3 regions of the Prauserella sp. PE36 genome follow, and region 1 is predicted to be linked to each of the others. Evidence: riboswitches for the same ligand, from Rfam matches in the RefSeq annotation. Region 1 holds a riboswitch; each other region holds the start of a gene.
The links. Region 1 has a riboswitch for cobalamin ahead of DI005_RS31845 (ABC transporter substrate-binding protein). Riboswitches for the same ligand answer to the same signal wherever they lie in the genome.
Positions count from the first base shown of each region.

Region 1 (2,257 bases):
AGCCGCAGGTTCCACACGATGCCGTCACGGATCACCGACAGTCCCGACTCACCGAAGCCGAGCCGCGCGCCGACCGATGCCCAGACGTCACCGACCCGGATGTTCGCGGGCCCGATGGTGATCGCGACCGCGATCGAGGCCACCAGTGCGGCGGCTCCGCCGAGCAGCACCAGCGGCAGCCGCGAGCGCCGGGTCAGCGGCTCGACGCTCACCCGGTGAGCCCGAACTCACGCAGCTTGGCCGCGAGCTCCTCGATCCCGGCCACCGTGCGGATCGTGGGGTTCATCGCCTGTCCGCTGAGCAGGACGTAGCGCTTCTCGCGCACCGCGGTGAGGTTGCGGGTCACCGGATGGGACTCCAGGAACTCGATCTTCTTCGCGGCGGTCTCCGCGGTCTGCGACCTGCGCGTGAGGTCGCCGATCACGAACACGCCTGGGTCGCGCTCGGCCACCGTCTCCCAGTTGATCTGCGGCCATTCTTCGTGGGTGTCAGCGAAGACGTTCTCCGCGCCGACGGCCCGGGTCATGACGCCGGGTGCGCCGCAGCAGCCGGCCAGGTACGGCGCCTCGGAGTTGGCGAACCAGTAGAGCAGGGTCACGCCCGAGGCGTCGAGCCCGTTCGTGGCACGTTCGATGCGGTCCCGCAGGTTCGCGACGAGCCGCTCGCCACGCTCCTCGACGGCGAACAGCTTCGCGAGGTCGCGGACCTCGGCATAGATCGTCTCCATCGTCAGCGGCTGGTCGCGGCGGCCGTCGCCGGCACCGCTGTTGTCCTTGAGGCAGTCGGACGGCGACAGGTAGCTGGGCACCCCGAGCTCGGCGAACTGCTCCCGCGTGGCGACGCCGCCGGTGCCGAGCGTTGAGACGAAGGACGCGGTGACGAAGTCGGGCTCGGCCGCCAGCACGGCCTCGAAGGACGGCATGTTGTCGGCCAGCCTCGGCACACCCTCGTTGGCCTCGACGAGGTCGGCCGGCAACGGGTCGGTCCAGGTCGCGGTGCCCACCAGACGGTCGGCCAGCCCCAGCGACAGCAGGATCTCGGTGGTGCCCTGGTTCAGCGAGACGACGCGCTCGGGCGGTTCGTCCACGACCGTCCGCACACCACAGTTGTCGACCGTGCGCGGATAGCCGGGCGCAGCCTCCCGGTCCTGCGTGGCGGCGGTGCCGCCACATCCGGCCAGCACCAGGCAGAGGGACAGGGTGAGGAAGCGGGAGGTACGCGGCACCGACGTTCCCTTGCGTCGAGGGCCCATGCGCGGAGCCCGAGCGGACAGCGACTCCCGGCCGAAAGCCGGGTGCCAGCAGGTCTTCGGACTCGGGGTCATCCGGACGGAACGCCTTCCCGGACCTGGTCCAGTGGCAACGTGTCCCGCCCGTCGCCCTCACCGCTGCGCGTCAGTTCCGGATTCGCACCGGATTTCCTGACTCACGTGGTTCGTGAGTACGACTGGCCGCGAAAACGTATCACGTACGCGCGTACTGGACGTCCACCTCGTGACGCACGAAACCGAGCCGCTCGTACACCGCGATGGCGGGCGCGTTGTCACCCTCGACGTAGAGGATCACCTGGCCGAGGCCGCGTTCGCGCAGGTAGCGCAAGCCCGCGAGGGTGAGCGCCTTGCCGAGCCCGCCGCCCTGCGCTCCGGGGTCGACACCGACGACGTACACCTCGCCGACGGGCTGCCCCCCAAACCGCTCGGGGTTGGCGGGGTGCACCTTGGTCCAGTGGAAGCCGACGACCTGACCGTCGGCGTTCTCGGCGAGGAAGAAGCCCTCGGGGTCGAACCAGCTCTCGTTCTCGGCGGCCCGCAGGTCCTCGACGCTGAACGTGCCCTGCTCGGGGTGCCAGTCGAAGGCGCGCGCGTTGACCGCGACCATCGCCTCCTCGTCCCGCCCCGGCACGAACGTGCGCAGCGAGACGCCCTCGGCGGGCTTGGGCTCCGGCCAGTCGGCTCCCTCGACGTTCACGTGCATGACCAGCAGCTCACGGGCTCGTTCGAAGCCGAAGCGCTCGGCGAGCCTGGCGGCGGCGGGGTGGTCGCCGTGCGCCCACACGCGCAGCTTCTCCGGTACCTCGGCGGCGAGTTCGCGCACGAGCGCGGCACCGTGGCCCCTGCCGCGGTGCGCGGGGTGGACCACCAGCTCGGCGACGAGCCTGCCGAAGGCGTCGCCCGCCGTGTTCAGGTGCACCACGCCCACGAGCTCGTCGCCGTCATGGGCCACCAGGTAGCGGCCTCCGGTGAAGTCGCCTGGCAGCG
Region 1 covers NZ_QEQT01000100.1:165,260-167,516, reverse strand. The annotation lists gene DI005_RS31850 (iron chelate uptake ABC transporter family permease subunit) at 1-212, opposite strand, end outside; gene DI005_RS31845 (ABC transporter substrate-binding protein) at 209-1,225, opposite strand; cobalamin riboswitch at 1,282-1,466, opposite strand; gene mshD (mycothiol synthase) at 1,464-2,257, opposite strand, start outside.

Region 2 (2,257 bases), on a different contig from region 1:
TGCCCGCCGAGGCGACGTGCGAGGAGGTCCGCAACGTCCTCGTTGACAACGACGCGCCGACCGGCATCATCGGTCTCGACGAACAGGGCCGTCCACAGTGGTCGATCGACCGCACACGGTTCCTGCTCGCGGTCACGGGACCGTTCGGTCACGCCCTGCACGCCAACCGCCCCGCCGAGCGCCTCGCCGACGCACCGCACGTGATCCGCCACGGCGCCGCCGCGCTGGAACTGCTCGACCTGGTCACCGACGCCGACTGGGACCGCACCGCCGACGACGTGGTGGTGATCGACGACGCGGGCCGCTGCCAGGGCGTGGTGCTGGTGCACGAGGTGGTGCGCGGGCTCGCCGACGCGAAGATCGAGGAGGCGGCCGCGCTCAACCCGCTCACCCGGCTGCCGGGCAGCGACTCGGTGGCTCGGGCCGTGGACCGGCGCATCGCCGCGGGACAGCCGCTCGTGGTGGGCTGGCTCGACGTCGACTCCTTCAAGAAGGTCAACGACACCGTGGGGTTCGCGGCGGGCGACGACCTGATCCGCGCCCTCGGCCGCAAGCTCACCGACCTGGCGACGAACCTCGGCGGCGTCACGGTGAGCCACGTGGGCGGCGACGACTTCCTCATCGCCTGCGACATCGACAAGATCACGACCGTGGCCGACGGGCTGCTGGACAGCCGGTGGTACGCGGAGGGGCTGCCCGTGACGGTGTCACTCGCGACGCTGGTCTGCGCGGGCTCGTCCGTCGGCTCGTACCGGGAGATCTCGCGGCTGCTCGCCCCGTTGAAGAAGCACGCCAAGGACGTGACCGGCTCGAGCTGGGTCAACAGCTGGCCCGGCACCGACCGCATCGAGGTGCTGCGGGGCATCAACTCGCAGCGGATGCCGAGGCAGCGCCCGGCAAGCTGAGCCCCCGCCCACTGCCCGTCCGCAGCGATGTGGAACCCCATCGCGAAAAGGTGAGTGCCCCGGTGCTGCTGGGGGTTCAGCACCGGGGCACTCCTCACATGCCAGGGCGCCCTGGGGAGGGGGCTGTGGGCGCCCGGCAGGCCAGCAAACGTGAAAGTCTTTACGTTCGCTTCATGTTTGAGCATACGCCATGCGTGCTCGTTTGCATAGGTTTCCATCGCTGTGCATCGCCTGTGCGGACCGCTAGAGTGGGCGTGCTGGTGGTTCGCCGGACCGTACGGCCCGGCGAGGCAAGAGGGAACCTGGTGCGAGTCCAGGACTGCCCCCGCAGCGGTGAGCGGGAACGACCGCCGTCATGACGCACTGGGCACACGGTGCCTGGGAAGCGACGGCCAGTAGGCGCGCCGGAGGTGTCCGGCGGGTGCCCGCGAGTCCGAATACCTGCCACCGCCGCGCGCACCGCCGGTGCGCGCGTGCCCGCAACCGCTCGCGAGGAGAGAGCCGTGGCAGAAACGCACGACAGTCATGCCCTGAATCCGGACATCGGCGCCACCGTGCTGGGATACCCGAGGATCGGTCCGCGCAGGGAGCTCAAGAAGGCGCTCGAGTCCTACTGGGCCGGCAGCACCGGCGTGGCCGAGCTGGAGGCCACCGCGGCCGCGCTGCGCCGCTCGACGTGGGAGAGCTTGCGCGCAAGCGGACTGGATTCCGTTCCGGGCAACACGTTCTCGTTCTACGACCACCTGCTGGACACCGCGCAACTCTTCGACGCGGTACCCGAGCGCTACCGCGGCTTGTCCACAGTGGATTCCTACTTCGCGATGGCGAGGGGACGGCCAGGGCTCAGCCCGCTGGAACTGACCAAGTGGTTCGACACGAACTACCACTACCTGGTGCCCGAGCTGTCGCCGGGCACCAGGTTCCGGCTGGCGACGGACAAACCGCTCGCCGAGTACCGGGAGGCGGCCGGACTCGGGATCAGCACCCGACCGGTGCTGCCAGGACCGCTGACGTTCCTGCTGCTCGCAAAGCCGTCGCCCGGCTCCCCCGCCGGTTTCCGCACCCTGGACCTGCTCGACGGCTTGCTCGACGCCTACGCGGAGCTGCTGGGCCTGCTGGCCGCAGAGGGCGTCGCGTGGGTACAGCTCGACGAGCCCGCGTTCGTCGCCGACCGCACGCCGGAGGAACTGCGGGCGCTCGCATCCGCCTACACGCGCCTGTCCGCACTGCGCGCCCGGCCCAGCATCCTGGTGGCCGGCTACTTCGGCAGGCTCGGCGACGCGCTCGGGGTGCTGGCGGGCACCGGCGTCGAGGGCCTCGCCGTCGACCTGGTGAGCGACGAGCGGGCGCTG
Region 2 covers NZ_QEQT01000097.1:33,118-35,374, reverse strand. The annotation lists gene DI005_RS30640 (GGDEF domain-containing protein) at 1-905, shown strand, start outside; cobalamin riboswitch at 1,150-1,369, shown strand; gene metE (5-methyltetrahydropteroyltriglutamate--homocysteine S-methyltransferase) at 1,409-2,257, shown strand, end outside.
Region 2: another riboswitch for cobalamin. It lies ahead of metE (5-methyltetrahydropteroyltriglutamate--homocysteine S-methyltransferase); the one in region 1 lies ahead of DI005_RS31845 (ABC transporter substrate-binding protein).

Region 3 (2,257 bases), on a different contig from region 1:
GCTGGTCGGCCTCGCCGCACTCGGGGCAGCCGCGGCGCTGTCGGCTTGGCGCTGAGCCTTGGGGGTAGGGCGGGCCGGCGTGGGGCAGCCTGCGCGTTGCAGTGAAGGCCACCTTCACTGCGTTGGACGCAGGCATGGTGGCCTTCACTGCGGGCCTCCGAACCGGGTGCCGTCGCTGTCGGCGCGGGCTTATCGCCGGCCTGCTTCCGCGGGCGCCTCGGCGGGCGCCGGGGCGGCGCCAGGCCGCAGCACCCGCTCCGCCAGTGCGCCGAACACCAGCCCCAGCGCGGTCCACAGCACGAGCTGGGTCGCCAGCGAAGCGGTGCGGAACGTCCACAGCGTCGAGCCGGGGAAGCCGTCCGGCACCTCGTCGATCACCGGCATGAGCGCGGCGGCGACGGCCATCACCACCACGTAGGCGCCCATCGCCAGCAGTCCTCCTCGCCACGCGCCGAGCGGCCCCGCGAGCGCGTGGCCCGCACCCACGGCGATGAGCGCGACCGTCAGTGACAGTGCGACGAACGCGAAATACAGGCTCGTGCGGTCGCCGATCGTCCCGCTCTGGCCGACCGCGGGTGGATTCGCCGGGTACTTCAGGAACGGAACCAGCACCACGACCACGAACGCGCCCGCGGCCAGCAGCGCCGACGTCAGGCGTGGCCGGAGAGCGCCCACGCGGCCGTGGAGCACGGCGAACGCGATCGCGAACAGCCCGCCCACCGCGAGCGCGTACGCGCCGACACCCGTGAGCAGACCGATCGTGCTCTGCGTGCCCCGGCTGACGAGTGCCTCCTCGTGGCCGTGGCCGTGCCCGGTGTCGGCGGGTCCACTGTGCTCATGGCCGTGCGCCGACGTTCCGGCCTCCTCGATGGAGATCGAGGCATCCACCGATGGCTCACCGAAGAAGTAGGCGAAACCTGTCGCGAGCACACCGGCGACCAGGCCCGCGAGCAACCCGCGGACCAGCAGGGTCCTCATCATGGCCGCCTGCCGTCAGTGGCAGGGGAAGGCCAGCAGGTGCCTGCCGTCGTGCACGAACTCGTGGATCAAACCGTTGGTGCCGAACAACTCCACGGCACCGGCCTCCGTGCTCACGAAGAACAGCACGAGCAGCGCGAGCACGCCGGCGAAGATCGCCCACGGAACGATCTCCCGCAACGGGATCCGGATGTGAACGGGGCGCGGGGTGGCGACACTCGCCTGCGACATCGGAAACCTCCTCGGGCTACATGCGGCCCTTCGTGGAACGGTTGCGACGGCGGTGGGTCTGACTCCCGGGGCGAACCCGGTCACAGTGGCGCGACCGTGCCGGAATCTCACCGGCTTCCATCCGCCATCGCGCAGCCCACCGAGGCTAAGTTCGGGGGCGCTCCCGTGTCAACGTGATGTGAAAGGCCGCTCAGCCTCACAGGTTTCGCAGGAATGCCAAGGACGGCATGAAGAAGTACTCGCCGCCCTTCATCGTCACCGCCTGTGCCGCGGGGTCCGCGGGCGTCGCTCCGTTCCGTCCCCAGGCCGGTGCGTAGGTGGTCTCCGGGCGGGGTCCCTGTCCGATCACCAGATCGAGCCCGGGTGGTTTGGTGCCTTCCGGCACGCGCGGGAACTCTGTGTTGTTCGCCCAGATCTGCTGCGTGAACTCGAACTGGTCGCCGAGGTCGGAGTTGAACGCCATGAACAGCAGTCCGACACCGCCCGTGGGCCTCGCCCGGATCGGCTCGCCGCCGTTCGGATCGTCGGCCCTTTCGCCATAGGTCTGGCCCCGCCGAGCCATGAGGTGCCTGCGCTCGTCGGCGGGATCCTCGAACCCGCCAGAGCCACGCGGGTTCGTTTTGCGGATATGCGCGTGGAACGGGCACTTCTGGCCCAGGTCGTCGCTGTCGTAGCTGAAGTCGTTGCCGACCGGGCTGTGCGAACCGGGCCCGCTGTTGGACGTCAGCGGCGTGCCGTCCTCGAAGCGGCCGACGAGCATCGCCCCGGCGCGCTCGCGGTCGTCACCGGTCAGGCCGAGCGCGTCGGCGAGGTCGGACTCGGCCTGCTTGAACCTGCGCACGTTCTGCTCCAGCTTGCGGAACACGAAGTAGCTTCCGAAGTGGACCGACGGGTCCGGCGCCGCCGGGTCGGCGACGAGCACCTGCCCGAGCGGCGCCGAGGGGTCCCACTCGTTGACGCCGTCCGTCGTGTGCTTCTCGGCGTCGATGTCCTCGGTGAGGAACAGCGGCTGGCTGCGGCCGTCGACGTAGCCGAAGTGCTCGATGCC
Region 3 covers NZ_QEQT01000042.1:5,977-8,233, reverse strand. The annotation lists gene DI005_RS07810 (cobalamin biosynthesis protein) at 1-55, shown strand, start outside; gene DI005_RS07805 (CbtA family protein) at 190-981, opposite strand; gene DI005_RS07800 (CbtB-domain containing protein) at 994-1,209, opposite strand; cobalamin riboswitch at 1,246-1,365, opposite strand; gene DI005_RS07795 (Dyp-type peroxidase) at 1,406-2,257, opposite strand, start outside.
Region 3: another riboswitch for cobalamin. It lies ahead of DI005_RS07800 (CbtB-domain containing protein); the one in region 1 lies ahead of DI005_RS31845 (ABC transporter substrate-binding protein).